DNA from 3 places in the Lysinibacillus sp. RS10 genome. Region 3 is predicted to be linked to each of the others. Evidence: riboswitches for the same ligand, from Rfam matches in the RefSeq annotation. Region 3 holds a riboswitch; each other region holds the start of a gene.
The links. Region 3 has a riboswitch for thiamine pyrophosphate ahead of ACB089_RS20200 (hypothetical protein). Riboswitches for the same ligand answer to the same signal wherever they lie in the genome.

Region 1 (6,851 bases), 1.7 Mb from region 3:
TTTTAGAATCCTGATCGAGGAGCTTGAAGAAATGTTGAATGCTTTCTTTAAATTGTTCAACTGGTTCTCTTAGATTGTTCATAAATAAAAAATGGTAGTGCGAATCATGTTCTGAGATGAAAACTGGTAAGGAAAATAAACGTGTTAAACGATAGAGCAGCTTACTAAATTGTTGCTGCTTTTTTTTAGTTTGAGCAACACCATACTTACTTCCTTCAAGCTGTAGAGTAGCACATAAATAATGGGTAGCTTGTTGGGCTTCTTGGCGTTTATAAAAGGCATTAAAATTCAAGTTTAGTAGCTGTTGTAACAAATAACCATCATATTTAAAAGAAATTTCAAGCTCCTTTTCCTCCTCTGCTAATTGTAAGGCGAAAAGAGCACTTGCCTGTTCTACTGCGAATAAATCTAGAGGATCCATCTGTAAATGGTGATCCATAACAATCAACAGTATTCCTATAACACCCCGCTCTATATGGATGGGAAACAAATAGCTTACATACATTTCATGGTTGATGGGTATATGTACTTGATGTCGCACGCACTGCTGAACAACTGTATGAAGATGCTCTGATTCTTGCTCTTTTAAAATTTCGGTTGCAAGCTTTGCTGTTGAAGAAGATGCGACAAGTAAATCGTAAAAATCAGTGATAATAGCTACAGACTGTCCTAGTAAGGAAGCGAGTGTATCAATCATTTCGTTTAGTCGGCCTCGTGTTAAAGAGACACGTGTTAAAGCATTATAAATACGTTTAGAACGCTCATTTTGAGTAAATAATTTTGCGTTTTCGATGGCAATCGAGGACTGATTTGCAAATGCTTGTAGCATTGTTAAATCACTATTCTCAAACTGTGTATCTCCTGAAAAGTTAACAATCGTTAACACGCCTATACATGAATTACTTTTATCAAGAAGCGGAGCACAAACAGCACTTTTCGGGTAAGTAAAATCACCGACTGCTTTTGTATAGTTTTCTTCATACTGTGGAAATAAATCGGCCATGTTTTCAGTTACATCATCGCTAGAGTGGAATCTAAATGCCTTTTTTTGAGAGAATACTTTTCCAGTCATCCCTTCATTTGAGGCAAGGTGAATTTTCTTCAAGTAAGCTAGATCATAACCAATAGCATGCTTAGCAATTAAACGATTTGTTTCTGTATTTAACATAAACAGCACACCTGCATCAGCACCTTTAATCACATGGAGTACTTCACTAATAAGTTTTTCTAACACTTGGTCTATATCGAGTGTTGAGGTTAGGACCTGCGCAGCGTTAACCAAGCTCATTAATTGTTTTTCGGTATTTATCATAAACAGCTCCTCATGTGTATTGCTAAATTTTATTTTACAGTGCCATATAGAAGATAGCGAACTGTTAATTAGCGAAAAATAAAGAATCTGCTGAAAAAAGTAAGCAGATTCTTGTTATTAACCCTATTTATAGATGTTTTTGGAGTGATTAGTCGTTGCTTTCTTTGTAGCGATTACTTTTTTTACAATCGGGATCACGATAGGTGCTAATTTTACGGCGGTTTTAACAACTTTAGATACTTTCATAAAAATAACAGCTCCTTTGACTATTAGTACTACCCGTTAAATACCGTAATGAAACTTATCGAATAACGCGAACGGCTTGAACAATATTCCAAATGACGATTCCTAGAGTGATGAGTAAGTAAATTGCCATTGAAGCAAACCAGATGATAAGAAACGTAGTGCTGTCTGAGTTCGAGTCAAAATTGTTCAATGATAAGGTTGAGAAAACAAAGACGGCAAAGAAGATAATTCCAAACACGAATGGAATTAAATGTGATATAAGTGCTCGGATAGAGTTTTTCTTTACGGAGTCATCTTTTGAAACAAAGTACACTACTAATGGCACAATAACAGGTGCGAAAAAAATACTGAGATAACTAAAGGCAGATAAAGTTTTTTGGTTCTCCATAGTTGTACCTCCTTTTTATATATTTACGCATGAAAAGCGGCAAAGTTTCAAAAAAAAAGTTGGAAGAGGTTGTAATCATCACCATGTTTTCGTACAATGAGGTTGTTCGAATAATTTAGATGTAACGACCACAAGGGGAGCTGATGATGTCAGCTGAGACTGGGCACGTAATGCCTTGACTCTTTGAACCTGTAAGTTAACGCTTGCGTAGGGATGTGGATAGAAACTGACACTTTTACGATGTGAGGCTCTGTCCTGACATCGTTTTTCTTTATTCAGCCGAAAGCGTGCCGAATGAAGATGAAAGCTATTGATGTCAGATAGGGACATATCAGCGCATTTCTATTCCTTCTCTTGTATCCTACATCGGAACAAAGGAGAGAATAATATGGACAATAAACGATTATTAATGCTTGTGGAAATTGCGATATTCGCAGCGATTGGCCTTGTGCTCGATCAAGTTTCCTTTAAAGTATGGGCACAAGGTGGCTCTGTTAGCCTAGTGATGGTGCCAATTATTTTAATAGCATTCCGTTGGGGCCTTATTCCAGGGCTAACAACGGGCTTACTAATTGGTGTTATGCAGACAATGTTTGGTGCTACAATTGTACATTGGCTTCAAGGATTACTCGATTATGGTGTTGCCTTCACAGTAGTTGGTTTAGCGGCTGTTGTTCGCCAACCAGTGCTTGAAGCTGCTAAAAATTTAAACAAAACAAAAATGGCGCTTTATATTATTTTAGGAACTGTATTCGCAGGGTTTTTACGTTATGCTGCACATACAACTGCTGGCGCTGTGTTTTTCTCAGAGTATGCTGGCGATCAAAATGCATGGATTTATTCAATCATCTATAATGGTACATATATGCTGCCAGCAACGGTTTTAACAGCAATTGTCGGAGTCCTGTTATTTACAGCAGCTCCTCAATTAATGCAACGAAAATCATAATTATTATGCCCTTCACATGAGTGGAGGGTTTTTTTTGCCAGTTAGGGATGACATTTGTTGAAAAGTATACAATGTATATAAGTTGATCTTCGTTCCGACTGAACGCCCCTAGGAAAGCGCCCAGTCGGAACGGAAATCAACCACACGTTAAGATGATGAGCCTGTTTTTTAGCACTTTACAATTTAAGATGGCATATAATAATTAAAGCGTTTAGCGTTTTTTGTATAAAAAGTTATGTTATATTAATGAATAGATATTAGATGAAAGGGACGTTAAAAATGATCGTAAAAACGCAAGAAGAGATTGAAGCCTTTAAAAAAATCGGCCGTATTTGTGCTGAAATTCGTGAAGCAATGAAGGCAGCTACAAAACCAGGTGTAACAACACTTGAACTAGATGAAATTGCAGGCCATATGTTTGCTGAGGCAGGAGCAATTTCTGGACCTAAAGGGGAATATGATTTCCCAGGATACACATGTATTAGTGTGAATGAGGAAGTAGCACATGGTATTCCAGGTAAACGTGTGATTGAAGAGGGAGATATCGTAAACATTGATGTATCTGGTTCATTAAATGGCTACTTTGCAGATACGGGCATTTCATTTGTAGTTGGTGAAGGCTGTGAAGATAAAGAAAAACTGTGTCGTGTAGCTAAAAGTGCTTTTGATCGTGCAATGACAAAAGTAAAAGCTGGTTCAAAACTAAACCAAATCGGAAAAGCTGTTGAACGTGAAGCATATGCCAATGATTTAACAGTGATTATGAACCTAACAGGTCACGGTTTAGGTCGTTCGTTACACGATGAGCCAAATCATATTTTAAACTATTATGATGCATGGGATTCTACAATTATGAAAGAGGGTATGGTGCTTGCAGTCGAGCCCTTCATCTCAGCTAAAGCGGAGCATATTGTCGAAGCTGGTGATGGCTGGACATTCGTTACGCCAGACAAATCATTAGTTGCCCAAATTGAGCATTCCATTATCGTTACAAAGGATAAACCAATCATCTTAACAACATTAGATGAAGAATAATATACTTAGTTATGTAAAGACTAAAAATCCTGCAAACCAATTTATTTTTGGTAGGCAGGATTTTTTTTAATAAATAATATACCGACAAGTAGCACGCCACATAAAAATAAGGCTGCCGTTGTCACAAGTAGCTCATCCAAACCATTATGTAATGCGACTCCAACATAGGACCAGATAAATACACTTGGATACATAATATCAAAATGGTGGAATCGAATATGTAGCGCTATTGCGACTCCGATTGTCAGTAAAATAACTGCCCAAAGTGGATTACTAAGGCCAAAACCGTTCCATTGATAAGATGTTAGCGTAAAGCTTACGTTAGTCATTAGTATAAATGTAACCCATGCCAAGTAAATCGAGAAGGGTATACGACCTGAAGGTGAGTTATCGCTGAGAGGATACGTATTGTACAACAAAAATAAATACAGTACTAAAATAAACATACTAGCGATTGTCACGATAAATAGTTCGTGATGCCAAACAACAATTGTTAACGCCTGCATGATACATATGCTACTAAAGAGAACAGTCTGTTTAATAGTTGTCTTTTTAATATTCATGACTAACCAATAACCAAGTAACATGTAAATCACAATCCAAATCACATAACTAGCATTAAAAGGTGCAAATATTACAGGAAAACGATTTGAGATTTCTAACGAAGATTGACCGTTTATTTTCATGAAATAGGATGTAAAGGTTAGGATAAGTGAGACAATAAAAGTTACTGTCATCAAAATAAATCGAGGCATGTTTTCCTCTCCCTTCGTGTTAAATTGTATAGGGAAAAGACAAATAAGTATAGGACTGTGAGATAATAATTTCATTATAACGGAAAATTCCAACAATGTATCGTGTTATTTCGATCAATTTTGCCTCGGCATAATTGCGTCCGGAATCGGCTTTGTGCTTAGGCCTGCAGATGTTTTTTGTGCGAAAGCAAAGTGCTAACGTAGCGGCAGCAACAGATGTTTTTTGTGCGAAAGCGAAGTGCTAACGTAGCGGCAGCAACAGATGATTTTTGTGCGAAAGCGAAGTGCTAACGTAGCGGCAGCAACAGATGATTTTTGTGCGAAAGCGTAGTGCTAACGTAGCGGCAGCAACAGATGTTTTTTGCGCGAAAGCGAAGCGACAGCAACGTGTCTTTGTCTGTGCGAAAGCGAAGCGGCAGCGGCAACACAGCACCGATGCAGGTCAGTTAGCCGTTATCGCATGGATGCGATGATTTTAGGCTAACATCCCCTAAGAATTCCTTTCCGATTCCGTGACATCTGCCGGGGGCTTTGGGCCAACATGATGTTGGTCACTCAGTCGTTGCCACAGGACGTGGCGTTCTTAGACTGAGTTCTTCTATTTCAGCGGATGTTTGTACACTCGCTGAAATAAGTTAAAATCATCTACAATTTACCATTTGCATAGGCATGCATATATTTCTTTAGTACAATAAGGGTATTCAACTGTAAGGAGTGAAGTTTTAATGACCCAAAATTTAAATAATCTAGATCTATCAATTGAACTAGATAAAAAAATGTATAAAAAGAAATTAAAAGTACTCCAATATGAAATGTTAAATGCTCAACAGTTTTTATTAAACAATAAAATTGGATTAATTTTAGTGTTTGAAGGTATGGATGCTGCTGGAAAAGGTGGCGCTATTAAACGTCTAATTGAGCGTGCTGATCCACGTGGTTATGTCGTACATCCAATTTCAGCACCTCAGCCTCATGAACTGCGCTACAATTATTTACAACGCTTTTGGAGAAAACTTCCACAACATGGGCAAGTAGCTATTTTCGATCGTTCTTGGTATGGTCGTGTATTAGTTGAGCGTATTGAAGGATTTGCAACTAAAGAAGAGTGGTCTCGTTCATACGAAGAAATTAATAATTTTGAGAAGATTTTAACAGCAGGGGATTATATTATCATTAAGTTTTGGCTTCATGTATCTGATGAGGAGCAGCTTAAACGTTTTAAAGAACGTGAGAAGGATCCATATAAGTCTTGGAAGCTAACGGATGAAGACTGGCGTAATCGTGAAAAAACACCTCAGTATATGGATGCTGCAAATGAAATGTTTGAGAAGACAGATAAGAAAAATGCTCCTTGGATTCTAGTGCCAGGTAACGATAAAAAATATGCGCGTGTACAAGTGCTGCAAGAAACAATTGCACATATCGAACGTGAGGCAAAAAAACGCGGCCTTCATTTAACAAATGTCTTAGACAAAACGCATTTAGAAGATGCTGAATCTTCTAGTCTTGAATTGCTAGAAGAGAAACCTAAGAAAACAAAAACAAAAAATTAAATAATGATATGGATGCTGTAACAACAAGACGAGATGTTTTAGTTGTAGCAGTATCTTTTTTTACATACAATTAAAGTAAAACTTAAAAAAATGAATTCAAGCATTAAAATGTAATGACAATTTGCGGAAGGTTAGTGTGGAGAAATGGTGCTTAAGATTTGGAGATTATTGAGGAAAAAGGGTGAAAATGTGGTATCAATTCAAGGGGGCAAATGCTACATTCGCACATTTCAAGAAAAAGATGCACAAAGTTTAACTGGTCTCGTAAGCCGTAATAAATACTTTTGGTCTACATACGAGCCTTTACAGCGACCTGATTATTATACAATTGATGCTCAATATAAAAAAATTCAAGAAAGCTTATACCTAATGGACTCAAAGCGGGAATATACTTTCGGTATTTTTGAGCCGGGTACAAATAATTTAATAGGACATATTGCTCTTTATGCCGTCAAACGTTTACCATACTCAAGTGCATTTGTTGGTTATGCGATGGATGAAATTTATGTAGGGAAAGGGATTGTGACAGAAGCAGTTAATATGGTCGTGCAATTTGCTTTTGAACAAGTAGGCTTACATCGTGTAGAGGCTTATGTCTCAACACAAAATAATG
Region 2 (6,851 bases), 2.3 Mb from region 3:
TCGACAGGATTTACTAATAGATCTTGTAAAGCATCTTGGCGATATAATGAAACTGGTTGCTCTGTTAAATCAGCGGTAGCAGCAGCTAAACGAATAAGTAGCTCATCAACCTCTACACCCGTTGCTTCTATTTTTTCATCTAATAAATTCATAACTGTTAGTAGTAAATTTCCTGTACCTACTGCTGGATCTAAAATAGAAATTTTTTCTGTTTCTAGACGATTCGCAAATATTTGCTCAACAAAATAACCAACTAATAACCCAAGAGTATCCGGTGTCATTTGGTGATTCGGTTGAGAGCCTTTTCGCATCCCTTTTAAAACAGCAATTTGAATCGCTTTACGTACATCTTCCTTTGTTGCACCATCTTGTGAAAAATTAACTTCCCCATCTAGCCATGCCTCTAAGCCATCTAAAATACCCTCAAGTAATGTAGTATTATGTTCTTTTTCTAACTTTTCAGCATGTTCATTTAGCATACCAAATAATTTTTCGATATTTTCCATACATAACTTCCTTTCAAGCAGAAAAGAGCCGTGACAAAAACTTGTCACAGCCCCTTTGTCTAGTAATATCTTAGCCTAAAATCAATAAATTATGCTAGTGCTTTTACAGCTGCAATTGCCGCTTCATAGTTTGGATGGTTTGTTGCCTCAGAAACATATTCCACATATGCCACTTTGTCATTTGCATCCACAACAAATACTGCACGTGTTAGAAGACGTAATTCTTGGATGTAGACACCGTATGCTTCACCAAATGACAGATCGCGGTGATCTGAAACTGTTTGAACAGCGTCAATGCCAGCTGCACCACACCAACGTTTTTGAGCAAACGGAAGGTCAACAGATACTGTATAGATCACTACATTATCACCTAAGCTTGCTGCTTCTTCATTAAAACGACGTGTTTGCGCATCGCATACACCAGTATCTAATGATGGTACTACACTAATTAAACGAATTTTCCCCTCTGAATCTTTTAAAGTGACAGGTGATAGATCATTCGCTAATACAGTGAAATTTGGTGCTTGGTCTCCAACCTTTACTTCATTACCTACAAGTGTTACTGGACCATTTTTAAATGTTACTTGTGCCATATAAACGCCTCCTAATCTTCATATGTACATAATATTACTAAATGAAGGGAATTAAATGCAACTGAGACAGCTTATCAAAAAAATTAATGGTTATCAATTAGACCTCCAAGGAGTCGCCCAGTCGGAACGAAGATCAACTAATATACAGGTCTTATATTTTTAAAAATGTCATCTGCTACTTTTGGTGATGAGCCAAAAACAAAGAGCTGTCTCAAGTAATGAGACAGCTCTAGCCACTATTCTTCGTTTTTTTCCTCTAGCTTTTCAGGTTCTGGTTTTTCCTCTAGAAGTACGGATTCAGTCTTTTCCTCTTTGATTGGCAAAGATGGTTGCACAACACTTTTTTCAATATAGACTTTTTCATGAACAACTGTTGTGTCTGCAAAATAATCATGTAGACCTTGATTGTTCGGTAAAATGACTATAAGAATATATAGGGGCATAAAAATGTTGTTGATGATGCGCCCTATCCAATCACGGAATAACACATCTGACCAAGTCAGCTTCTCATGTTTTAACGAAATAACACGTAATCCAAATATCATTTTCCCTAAGGTTTGCCCAAAAAATTTCGTCATTAATACGAAATAGCTGTAATAAAAAATAGCGGATATAATCGAAATTGGTGCATACCACACTGTTTCGGATAATGACCAATCCATTATATAAAAAATCGGGTTAACAAGAATTCCGATTACCGCTGTAATAATGAATCCATCCAATAAAAATGCCCAAAAACGTATCCAAAAGCCTGCCGTTTTTAATGCATAATTTTCATTCGTAATTGGCTTATCAATTAGGAGGGCATTCTCCATAGAGGGTGAACCTTGCATAACAATTTCATGGTTTGTCATTGTACTCCCTCCTTAGTATTCGCCATATAAGTACATCATTTTTGGTGCTTTATATTCCGTCATAATTTTCATCAACATTTTTTCTTCTGCTGATGGACCAAACATTGATCCAATCTTCATACCGACATACGATTGCAAACCACCCACATCATATGAATACTCAAATAATTGTGCATCCTCTAAACCAAAGTCTTCACGTAATGCCGCAACTGTTGCTTCCTCATCACCAATGTCATCAATTAAGCCTGCTTCAAGAGCCTTCGTACCGCTAAGAATTCGACCATCGGCAACTTTTTTCACATCAGCTTCAGACATATTACGCCCTTCTTCAACAATATCAACAAATTCCTCATATGATTCATTAATCATATCTTGCATCATAGCACGTTCTTCCGGTGTCACTTCACGCATTGGACTAAGCATATCCTTATGTGCACCAGATTTAAATGTTTCATATTTAAAACCAACTTTTTCAGCTAGTTTTTGATAATTAATGGATTGCATAATGACACCAATCGAACCTGTAATTGTATCACGTTGTGCAAATATTTTATCTGCAGGTGCTGAAATGTAATAACCACCTGATGCTGCCATTGAATCCATAGAAACATAAATCGGAATTTGTCGCTCCTCTTTAATTTTTAAGAGCTTTTTATAAATTTCTGCTGATTCCTTTACACCGCCACCTGGTGTATTAACACTTAAGACGATGCCTTGAACAGTATCATCAGATAAAATATTATCTAATTGATCTAAGAAAAATTGATGATCATACGCAACTGGTTGCCATAATGTACTTGAGCCAACATCTTGAATCGTACCATCAACCTTTAAGTATGCAATACGTTTATCCATATTGCCGTCTTCTTTAATCTCTTCCATTACCGCTAAATTATCCCCAGCTACCATGCTATCAAAATTACCAAAGAAATCCGATTTAAAAATTGCAAATATGGTGTTAATCCCCAATGAAAATACTAATAAGACACCTGCAATTATTAAAGCAGCCCACCTTTTAACATTCATAAATTTCCGCCTCCTCATCACGTTATACGATTGACATTCTAATTTGTTTCATTTTTTTGCAACAATAGGAAAATGTTTTAACCTATTCAACCTATATTACATTACCTAAAATCATGAAAAAAATCAAAGTTCATAAAAAAAGTACGAACTTTGATTTTCTTCAACATAATTCCCCAGGAAATTATGATTGACTAATTTATTTATTTTTTTCTTGTTCACGCAATTCGACACGACGAATTTTGCCTGATGAAGTCTTTGGTAGCTCAGTTACAAATTCTATCGCACGAGGATATTTATAAGGTGCAGTTAAAGTCTTTACATGATTTTGTAGTTTTTTAATCAGTGCTGCATTACCAATTTCTCCATCACGGAGCACTACAAATGCCTTTACAATATTTCCGCGAACTTCATCTGGACTCGCAACAACAGCAGCTTCTTTAACTGCTGGATGCTTCAATAATGCATCTTCTACTTCAAATGGACCTATCGTATAGCCAGAAGATATTATGACATCATCTCCACGTCCTTCAAACCAAAAATAACCATCTTCATCTTTATATGCACGATCTCCGGTTATATACCAATCGCCTCTAAATTGTAGATTTGTACGTTCTGGATCATTTAAATATTTTTTAAATAACGCAGGTGTTTCACGATGTACAGCAATGTCTCCAACTTCTCCAATTGCAACTGCCTTTCCGAAATCATCGATAATTTCAACAGTATTCCCCGGAGTAGGTTTACCCATCGAGCCAATTTTAGCTTTCGTCCCTACCATTGTACCAACAAGTAATGTATTTTCTGTTTGTCCATAGCCATCTCGTACTTGTAAATTCAAAACCTCCGAAAATACTTTTATCACTTCGCTATTTAATGGTTCACCCGCTGACACAGCCTGACGGACTGTACTTAAATTGAAATCTTGTAAACTTTCAAGTGCTGCCATAAATCGATATTCGGTTGGTGTACAGCACAGAATATTAATCTTGAATTTTTCAAGGAGTGTAAGGTATGTTGTTGCATCAAAGTGACCTTTGTAGACAAATGCTGTTGCACCACTTCCTAATGTAGCGAGAAACGGACTCCAAATCCATTTTTGCCAGCCTGGAGCTGCTGTAGCCCAAACAATGTCACCTTCTTGAACACCTAACCAATTCGGTGCAGTTGTTCGTAAGTGTGCATAACCCCAGCTATGTGTATGTACCGCTGCCTTTGGATTTCCTGTTGTACCACTCGTATAAGCTAAAAATGCAATGTCAGTACTCTTAGTAGGTGTGGAGCTTATGTAGGTTGTTGGTTGGCTTTGCATTTTTTCAAACAACGGCTGCCAAGATTCATGTGCATGACCAATGACAAATTGCTGTATGCCTTGCGAATTTTTAACAGCATCAAATTGCTCAATATAAGGTTCAAATACAACAACGCCTTTTGCATTTGCGTGATTGATTCGATATTCAATATCCTTAGTTCTCAACATTTCTGAACTTGGTATAATCGTTAACCCAGCCTTCAAGGCTCCAAGATAAACGATATACGCTTCAACTGATCTTGGCACCATGACTAAAATAACATCACCTTTTGTTAGACCATGTGATGTAAATACATGAGCTGCCTGATTAGCCTTTTTAAGTAAACTAGCATATGTAATGTACTGAATTTCTTCGTTTTCGTTATAAACTATTAATGCGCATTTTGTAGAATCCTGTGCATATTTTTCGATTTCCTCTGAAATGTTATACCACTCTGGTGCGATTAAATCTTGTCGTTTCATGGCAAATGCCCCCTTTTGCTATGCTCATTATAAAACTCAAATTTCATCATTTTCAATGAAAGGCACTCTAATTTGTTAAAGTCATGACAACTATCATGCTCTGCTATATGGCATCAGTCACGTCTTCGTTCAAAAAACTCTCTATTGAATACTCAAGAAAAATATGGTACATTTTGGTCAACTAAAAGCATAATTGCAGGGGGACTCATTTAGAGTTGAGAAGGTAAAACCTGACCCTTTGAACCTGTTAGTTAATACTGACGTAGGGAGCAATTCACATCTAATTACTGATGAAAGGCTCTTTTACGTGTTTTTTCTGCACGAAAATGAGCCTTTTTTGCACGCTTACGTCCATCCAATAAGGAGGACATAAATTGATATTTCATACGATCCGTAAACGAAATCCACTTATTCATTGCATTACTAATTATGTTGTAGCTAATTTCCAAGCAAATGGCTTATTAGCAATAGGTGCTTCTCCAGTAATGGCCGATGACAGTCATGAGGTTGAAGAAATGGTCGCTATTGCCTCAGGCTTATTGATAAATATCGGTACCCTAAATAATCAGATGAAAGAATCTATGCTACTCGCAGGAAAAAAAGCTAATGCTCTGGGCATTCCCGTTGTTTTAGATCCTGTTGCTGCAGGTGCAACAACTTACCGTAAACAGACGGTACAACAATTATTGAAGGAAATTAAATTTGCAGCGATTCGTTGTAATATTGGAGAGCTCGCGGCGATTGCCAATGTAGACTGGCAACAAAAAGGCGTAGATAGTGGTACTGGTTCAATTTCTCTAGAAATTGAGGCAAAGCAAATAGCTAAACTCTACAATTGTATTGTTATTGTGACCGGTGAAAAGGATTTTATAACTGATGGCGAACATCAGCAATGGATAACAGGTGGAAATTCTCAAATGACAGAAGTCACCGGAACAGGTTGTTTATTAAGTGCAATTTGTTGCGCTGCCTACTCCGCAGGGAATGAACCATATAACCAAATAGTCGATGCATTATCGCTTTATAAAAAAGTGGCAGAACAAGCTTCTTCTTCCACAGATTACATTGGCGATTTTCAAATTACAGTATTGAATGAACTACATCGCCTTTCCAAGGATGGTGAAAAATAATGCATATTGTAACGACAATTGCTGGTTCAGATAGTGGTGGCGGCGCAGGCATACAGGCTGATTTAAAAACATTTCAGGAATTAAAGGTCTTTGGGACATCTGTTATTACAGCTTTGACTGCCCAGAACACACTTGGTGTATCCGATGTCTTACCAATTGAAGTTAGCTTTGTTGAAAAACAACTTAAAGCACTAATAGAGGATTTTTCAATTAGTGCTGTTAAAACAGGAATGCTATTTTCCTCAGAAATCATTCAATCAATCGCACGTATTTTAGCCGAAGTAAATATTCCGCTAATTGTTGATCCTGTGGCGAAAGCTTATTACAGCAAGAAGCAATTGTTGCATTATGTAGTTATTTACTTCCTTTAGCAACAATCGTTACACCAAACATACCTGAAGTTGAAACACTTACTGGAAGAAAAATCAAAACGTTTGCAGATATTCAAGACGCGGCACACACCCTATTACAAATGGGTGTACAATGTGTCATCATTAAAGGTGGTCATTTAACAGATAATGATTATGCAATTGATTATGTATTTTTTGAAGATGGACAATCATTTTCCATGCAGTCCTCGCGTATTGCAACAAAAAATACACATGGAACAGGCTGTACGTTCTCTGCCGCACTCACTGCTTTTATTGGACGAGGATTTTCTATAAAAGAAGCGATTGTGGAAGCCAAAAAATATATTCAATTAGCCATAACTTATGATTTATCGATTGGCAATGGTCATGGTCCAACAAATCATTTTGCTTATCAAAAATATAAGGAGTCGTGTGAGGTGATCATTCATGAAACGTGATAATTTACAGCTATATTTTATTATGGGTACAAGTAATGTTTTAATTCAAAAGCCATTAAACGTTCTAGAGAAGGCTTTACAATCTGGAATTACCATGTTTCAATTTCGTGAAAAAGGACCAAATACACTCACTGGGCAAGCCTATGAAAATTTTGCGCAAGAA
Region 3 (6,851 bases):
CTGAAGTAATTTTACTAGATGAGCCTCTTTCTGCATTAGATTTAAAGCTACGTACAGAAATGCAGTATGAGCTACGAGAATTACAGCAACGACTTGGGAAAACATTTGTGTTTGTTACACATGACCAAGAAGAGGCGCTTGCCATGAGTGATGAAATATTTGTCTTAAGCGAAGGTGAAATTCAACAATCAGGTACACCAGTAGATATTTATGATGAGCCAATTAACCGCTTCGTTGCTGATTTTATTGGAGAATCAAATATTGTTCCTGGCGTCATGATTGAAGATTTTAAAGTAGAATTTGCCGGTAAAGTTTTTGAATGTGTCGACCAAGGGATGAAGCCAAACGAAAAAATTGATATTGTCATTCGCCCAGAGGATTTAGAAATGACAACAATCGAAAAAGGCAAACTTGTTGTAAAAGTTGATACTCAATTGTTCCGTGGGGTGCATTATGAATTATCCACGTACGACAAAGAAGGAAATGAGTGGCTCGTGCATTCATTGAAAAAAGCGGAAGTAGGGACAGAAATTGGCTTAGACTTTGATCCAGAAGCCATTCATGTTATGCGTTTAAATGAGACAGAAGAAGAGTTCGATAAACGTTTAGAAGCGTATGGAGACGACGAAGATGCAAACTAAGACATCTAAATCAGCTTTATTTCCATATGTTTTATGGATTGCATTGTTTGTTATCGCCCCGATTGCACTTGTTGTTTACTATTCCCTACTAGATATACATGGCAATTTCACGCTCAATAACTATAAAGCGTTCTTTACTTCTGTTTATTTAAAAATGACATTAAGCTCATTCTGGTATGCATTTTTAATTACGTTCTTTACATTACTTATTTCGTATCCAACAGCCTATTTTTTAACTAAAACAAAACATAAGCAGCTTTGGCTTTTACTAATTATTATTCCTTCTTGGATTAATCTTTTGTTAAAAACATACGCTTTTATCGGGATTTTCGGCTTGTACGGCCCGATCAATGCATTTATCGAAGTGTTTGGTTTTGATCCGAAGCAAATGTTATTTACTGACATTAGTTTTGTGTTTGTATCCGTTTATATTTTTATTCCATTTATGATTTTACCGATTTTCAACTCATTAGATCGTTTAAATCCAACTCTTGTCTACGCGGCACGTGATTTAGGAGCATCTGCCTTTACTACATTCCGTCGCGTTGTGTTGCCTCTAACAATGGACGGTGTAAAATCAGGTATTCAAGTTGTATTTATCCCTGCATTATCACTCTTCATGATTACTCGTTTAATTGCAGGAAACCGTGTCATTACACTTGGTACAGCTATTGAACAACAATTCCTTGTTACCCAAAACTGGGGAATGGGTTCAACAATTGCCGTTTTCTTAATTTTATTCATGGTAATTATTATGTTAATTACGGGGCAAAAGGATAAAGGAGGTCGCGTACGATGAAAAAACTATCAGCATCAGCAAAAGTGTATTTAGCGATTGTTTTTATCGTCTTGTATGCACCTATCTTCTATTTAATCTTTTATTCATTCAATAGTGGCGGATCAATGAATAATTTTGAGTCCTTTACGTTAGAACATTATAAAGCTGTCTTTGAGGATTCTCGTCTACTCGTTATTCTAATTAATACAGTAATCGTGGCATTACTTTCGGCATTGATTTCTACAATTATTGGGACGCTAGGAGCCATTGGCATTGTCACTGTTAAAAATTCAAGCATGCGTAATACATTACTTTCTTTAAACAATGTGTTAATTGTTAGCCCAGATGTTATTATTGGTGCAAGCTTTTTAATTTTATTTACAATGATTGGAGTTAAACTAGGCTTTGCTTCTGTGTTATTAGCACATGTAGCATTTAGTGTTCCAATTGTTGTATTGATGGTCTTACCTAAACTGTTAGAAATGAATAAATCATTAATCGACGCTGCATTAGATTTAGGGGCGACGAAAAAAGATGTCATGATGCGTGTTATTTTACCGTATATTAAGCCTGGTATTTTTGCAGGGTTCTTCCTTGCCTTAACGTATTCTCTAGATGATTTCGCGGTAACGTTTTTCGTGACAGGTAACGGCTTCAGCACATTATCTGTTGAAATTTACTCTATGGCTCGCGCCGGCATTTCCTTAACTATTAATGCACTTTCTGGTTTAGTATTCTTTGTTACAGTGATCGTCGTAATTGGCTATTATTTCATCACAAGCCGCGCTAGTAAAAGAACAGGGGGCCAACAATGAAGCAATTAATTCAAGCTACTATCGCTATACTTGTCGTTTCCGCCCTTTTATTTTACGCTGCCGATGCCTTGAGTGCTGGTGGTGGAAAAAGTGGAAAAAATACATTAACGATCTTTAACTGGGGAGAATATATTGATCCTGATTTGCTAAAGCAATTTGAAAAAGAAACAGGTATTCATGTCATTTACGAGACGTTTGATTCCAATGAAGCGATGATGACAAAAATTAAACAAGGTGGTACGGCTTACGATATTGCAATACCTTCTGAATATATGATTGAAAAAATGAAGGAAGAAAACTTACTTATTCCTTTAGATAAAACAAAAATCCCGAATATAAAAAATATCGATCCTTATTTTTTAGACTTACCATTTGATGAAGATAACACATATTCCGTACCATATTTCTGGGGCACAGTTGGCGTTGTCTATAATCCTAAGCTTGTTGGCAATCTGGATTTCTCATCTTGGGATGACTTATGGGATCCTTCGTTAAAACGTAAAGTCTTTTTAGTAGACGGCGCACGTGAGGTAATCGGTATGGGCTTAAACAATCTTGGTTATTCACTTAATACTTTAAATGACCATGAGCTACGTGAAGCTACTGATAAACTCATTACGTTAGCACCAAATGTCAAAGCCATTATCGGGGATGAAATTACTCCGCTAATGATTAATAATGAAGCAGCTGTGGCACTCACTTGGTCTGGGCAAGCAGCCGACATGTTGTCAGAAAATGAAGAGCTAGACTTTGCTGTACCAAAGGAAGGTTCGAACTTATGGTTTGATAATATGGTCATTCCGAAAACGTCAAAAAATATTGATGGTGCACATGCCTTCATTAACTTTATGCTGAAAGCCGAAACAGGCGCTAAAAATGCTGATTTCGTAGGCTACTCTACTCCAAATATTGCAGCAATGAAATTAATGGATCCGAAAGTTGTATCTGATGAGCGTTTCTATCCTTCTGAAGAACAACGTAAAACATTAGAAGTTTATAAAAACTTAGGCCCTGATTACTTAGGCAAATATAATGAGCTGTTTTTAGAATTTAAAATGAGTATTCGATAACCTCTATCAATTATGCCTCGGCATAATTGCGTCAGGAATCGGCTTTGTGCTTAGGCCTGCACGAGGGCCGACACAATGTCGGTCATTTCGGTAATGCCACAGGACGTGGCGTTTTTACCGATGCAGGTCAGTTAGCCTAAAATCCTTTGTGAACTCGATTCCGTGACATCCGCCGGAGGCTTAACTTATTTCAGCAAATGTTTTCTGTAACGAAAGTGAAACGGCAGTTACAAATGTTTTCTGTTCCGAAAGCGTAGCGACAGGGACAGATGTTTAGACACCCGCTGAAAAGTAACTTAAACCCTTATTCATACCACCACCTATAAAAGTAGGCGACTCCTGCTGAAAGAAGTTAAAGCTGTTCTCACGTTACGAACGTCGAGAACAGCTTTTTGCTAGTTTAGATGAAAATAAATGCCCGACAGTCTTGCCGAAAAGTTCGCTATTCCCCCATCAGTGTTTGCTTCAAGGCTTGGCAGTCAGTTGACTGTGAACGTTCAGGAAGCTACAAATACCTCCCAAGGCTAAAGCAGTGAGGGTGATCAGTAGCCAATTCCCTTATTTCAGACTTCTAGTCAATAGCAAAGGTACAAGCCTTGTGGTAGACTGTAGTATATTTGATTAAAGAAGGGGGTATTCGATGACCCAGCAGAAGTCCAATAAGGCGGCTTTGTATATTTTAATGTTTAATATGTTTATCGCAATGGGGAGTATTGGAATTATTATTCCTGTTATGCCTGAGTATTTAAAACTATTTGGTGCCGCCGGACAAATTCTTGGCATGTTGATTGCAACGTTCGCCTTGGCTCAATTCGTATTTTCTCCAATTGCTGGGAATCTTTCGGATCAATATGGACGGAAAAATCTCATTATTTTCGGTCTTATAGTTACAGGACTTGCCCAAATTGGTTTCGGGCTTTCTACAGATGTGTGGATGCTCTTCTTGGCACGCTTTTTAGGTGGCGTTGGCTCTGCATTTGTTGCCCCACCTATCATGGCTTTTGTGGCAGATGTTACAACGTATGAAGAACGTGGTAAAGGAATGGGCATGCTAGGTGCATCAATGTCTCTAGGCTTTATGATTGGACCAGGTATCGGTGGATTCCTATCAAAAGTTAGTTTACATTTCCCATTCTATACTGCTGGAGTTGCAGCGATCTTAGCAGCTATTTTATCGTTGTTTTTATTACCTTCCAAGAAACCAAATACAGCGCAAAAAATGCAGAAGCAAGACAACCTTGCAAAGCAAATGGTTCGTTCAGTTCAAATGCCTTACTTTGTAATGCTCGTTATCATGCTTGTATTCTCATTCGGAATTGCTAACTTCCAAACAACATTATCGTTATTTGTTACAGAAAAGTTCAATTACACACCTACAGATATCGCTATTATCTTAGTTGTAGGTGGTGCTTTTGGTGTTGTTGTACAAATGTTTGTTATTACACCACTGTTTAATCGCTTCGGCGAAATGAAAGTAGTGTTAGTTAATTTATTTATTGCAGCCGTATCAATTTTCTTAATTTTATTTGTGTCTGGCTTTGCGCTTATTTTAGTTGTAACGACAATCTTCTCTACAGCTACGACATTGATTCGTCCAGCTGTCAACACATTGATTTCGAAGCTTGCTGAGACGGAACAAGGCTTTGCGGCTGGTCTGAACAATGCATATATGAGCCTTGGTAATATGATTGGTCCTGCATTAGCAGGTATATTATTCGATTGGAATATGAACAGTCCTTATATTTTCGGAGCTATTATTTTAATGGCCTGCTTCTTCCTTGCCCTTATTTGGACGATGAAAAAAGCACCACACCTGTTGCATCCTGATACAAAATAGGCAGAAAAGCTATTGACTATTTTTGGTAGTATGCTACATTATTATGTGAAAAGATAGAATTAAATTTTTTTATTACCACTAGGGGAGTCTTTAAAAGGCTGAGACGTATATGATCATATACGGACCCTTTGAACCTGATCTAGTTCACACTAGCGGAGGGAAGTGGCGACACTTGCTTTTTAATATGTAAATGCAAGGCCGCTTCCTATTGTTTTTAGGAAGCGGCTTTTTTTTGTAAGTTTACCTTAAGAATGCTCGCCAATCTAGCAACATTATTTCCAAGGTTACCGGCGCAACTCGCGGTTTTAGCGGCGATGTTCTCTTGGTTACCGGCGGAATTCACAGTTTTAGCGGCGATGTTCTCTTGGTTACCGGCGCAACTCGCGGTTTTAACGGCGCCATTCTCTTGATTACCGGCGCAACTCGCGGTTTTAGCGGCGATGTTCTCTTGGTTACCGGCGGAATTCACAGTTTTAGCAGCGATGTTCTCTTGGTTACCGGCTCAACTCGCGGTTTTAGCGGCGATGTTCTCTTGGTTACCGGCGCATCTCGCGGTTTTAGCGGCGATGTTCTCTTGGTTACCGGCGCATCTCGCGGTTTTAGCGGCGATGTTCTCTTGGTTACCGGCGCATCTCGCGGTTTTAGCGGCGATGTTCTCGGTTTTACCGGCGGAATTCACAGTTTTAGCGGCGATGTTCTCTTGGTTACCGGCGGAACTCACCGTTTTAGCGGCGATGTTCTCTTGGTTACCGGCTCAACTCGCGGTTTTAGCGGCGATGTTCTCGGTTTTACCGGCGGAACTCACCGTTTTAGCGGCGATGTTCTCTTGATTACCGGCGCAACTCGCGGTTTTAGCGGCGATGTTCTCGGTTTTACCGGCGGAACTTCAAATTTACCGGTATTAACAATTAAATTCATATTTCAAAGGAGTAGAAATTATGTCAATCCGAAAATTAACAATCATGGCCTTATTAGTAGCAATTGCCGTAGCAGGTTCTACCTTCGTTTCAATACCAACTGGAATTGCGCGTGCCTATCCTGTACAGCATGCCATTAATGTCATTGGCGCTATCATTCTTGGACCAGTGCCAACCGTTATGGTCGCCTTTGTCACAGCCATTATTCGTATTCTAGCAGGCACAGGTTCATTATTAGCCATACCTGGCAGCGTCATTGGTGCTTTGTGTGCAGCTCTTGCCTATAAATACAGCGGCAAGATGTGGCTAGCTGGTGTCGGTGAAATATTCGGGACAGGAATTATTGCCTCACTCATTGCAGTGCCCTACGCTCATTTATTAATGGGGACATCTGTGGCAGCATTATTTTTTATGCCAGCCTTTCTAACATCAAGTACGATTGGTGCTATCTTAGGCCTTGTCGTAGCTAGCAATTTGCGTAAGACTATATTTGTAACTAACCTTAACACTCTGCTTAAATAATATTTATGGCAATTTAAAAACGTTACTTCCTTAATGGCAATTAATTAAGAAAGTAACGTTTTAATCCAACTAAATTCACCCATACTTTAACGGCAATCCCATTTCATGAGCAATTAATAGAAAGTCTTTTTTGCTTATTTCAAAATGACCAAATCTGAATTTATAACCATATTTCGATTTATCTTCTACAAATTCTAAATAATCTAAGATCCTTTTTATCGGTACAGACTTTGCATCTTTATAAAAGTCTATATCTCTTCTAAAAGGAATA

Region 1: it holds a riboswitch for thiamine pyrophosphate, as region 3 does, so the genes downstream of both, thiT (energy-coupled thiamine transporter ThiT) here and ACB089_RS20200 (hypothetical protein) in region 3, are expected to answer to the same signal.
Region 2: it holds a riboswitch for thiamine pyrophosphate, as region 3 does, so the genes downstream of both, thiM (hydroxyethylthiazole kinase) here and ACB089_RS20200 (hypothetical protein) in region 3, are expected to answer to the same signal.

The regions. Positions count from the first base shown of each region.
Region 1 covers NZ_CP167122.1:546,538-553,388, forward strand. Annotated here, with positions in the region: gene ACB089_RS02775 (helix-turn-helix domain-containing protein) at 1-1,312, opposite strand, end outside; gene ACB089_RS02780 (DUF4870 domain-containing protein) at 1,614-1,946, opposite strand; TPP riboswitch at 2,070-2,177, shown strand; gene thiT (energy-coupled thiamine transporter ThiT) at 2,335-2,895, shown strand; gene map (type I methionyl aminopeptidase) at 3,175-3,930, shown strand; gene ACB089_RS02795 (hypothetical protein) at 3,972-4,685, opposite strand; gene ACB089_RS02800 (hypothetical protein) at 4,994-5,158, shown strand; gene ACB089_RS02805 (polyphosphate kinase 2 family protein) at 5,411-6,238, shown strand; gene ACB089_RS02810 (GNAT family N-acetyltransferase) at 6,383-6,851, shown strand, end outside.
Region 2 covers NZ_CP167122.1:1,109,092-1,115,942, reverse strand. Annotated here, with positions in the region: gene ACB089_RS05750 (class I SAM-dependent methyltransferase) at 1-506, opposite strand, end outside; gene tpx (thiol peroxidase) at 596-1,099, opposite strand; gene ACB089_RS05740 (RDD family protein) at 1,336-1,953, opposite strand; gene sppA (signal peptide peptidase SppA) at 1,966-2,979, opposite strand; gene mbcS (acyl-CoA synthetase MbcS) at 3,176-4,750, opposite strand; TPP riboswitch at 4,938-5,036, shown strand; gene thiM (hydroxyethylthiazole kinase) at 5,125-5,880, shown strand; partial or broken gene thiD (bifunctional hydroxymethylpyrimidine kinase/phosphomethylpyrimidine kinase) at 5,880-6,688, shown strand; gene thiE (thiamine phosphate synthase) at 6,678-6,851, shown strand, end outside.
Region 3 covers NZ_CP167122.1:3,970,351-3,977,201, forward strand. Annotated here, with positions in the region: gene ACB089_RS20175 (ABC transporter ATP-binding protein) at 1-641, shown strand, start outside; gene ACB089_RS20180 (ABC transporter permease) at 631-1,440, shown strand; gene ACB089_RS20185 (ABC transporter permease) at 1,437-2,234, shown strand; gene ACB089_RS20190 (PotD/PotF family extracellular solute-binding protein) at 2,231-3,304, shown strand; gene ACB089_RS20195 (MFS transporter) at 3,945-5,141, shown strand; TPP riboswitch at 5,212-5,319, shown strand; gene ACB089_RS20200 (hypothetical protein) at 5,582-5,971, shown strand; gene thiW (energy coupling factor transporter S component ThiW) at 6,080-6,580, shown strand; gene ACB089_RS20210 (EVE domain-containing protein) at 6,656-6,851, opposite strand, start outside.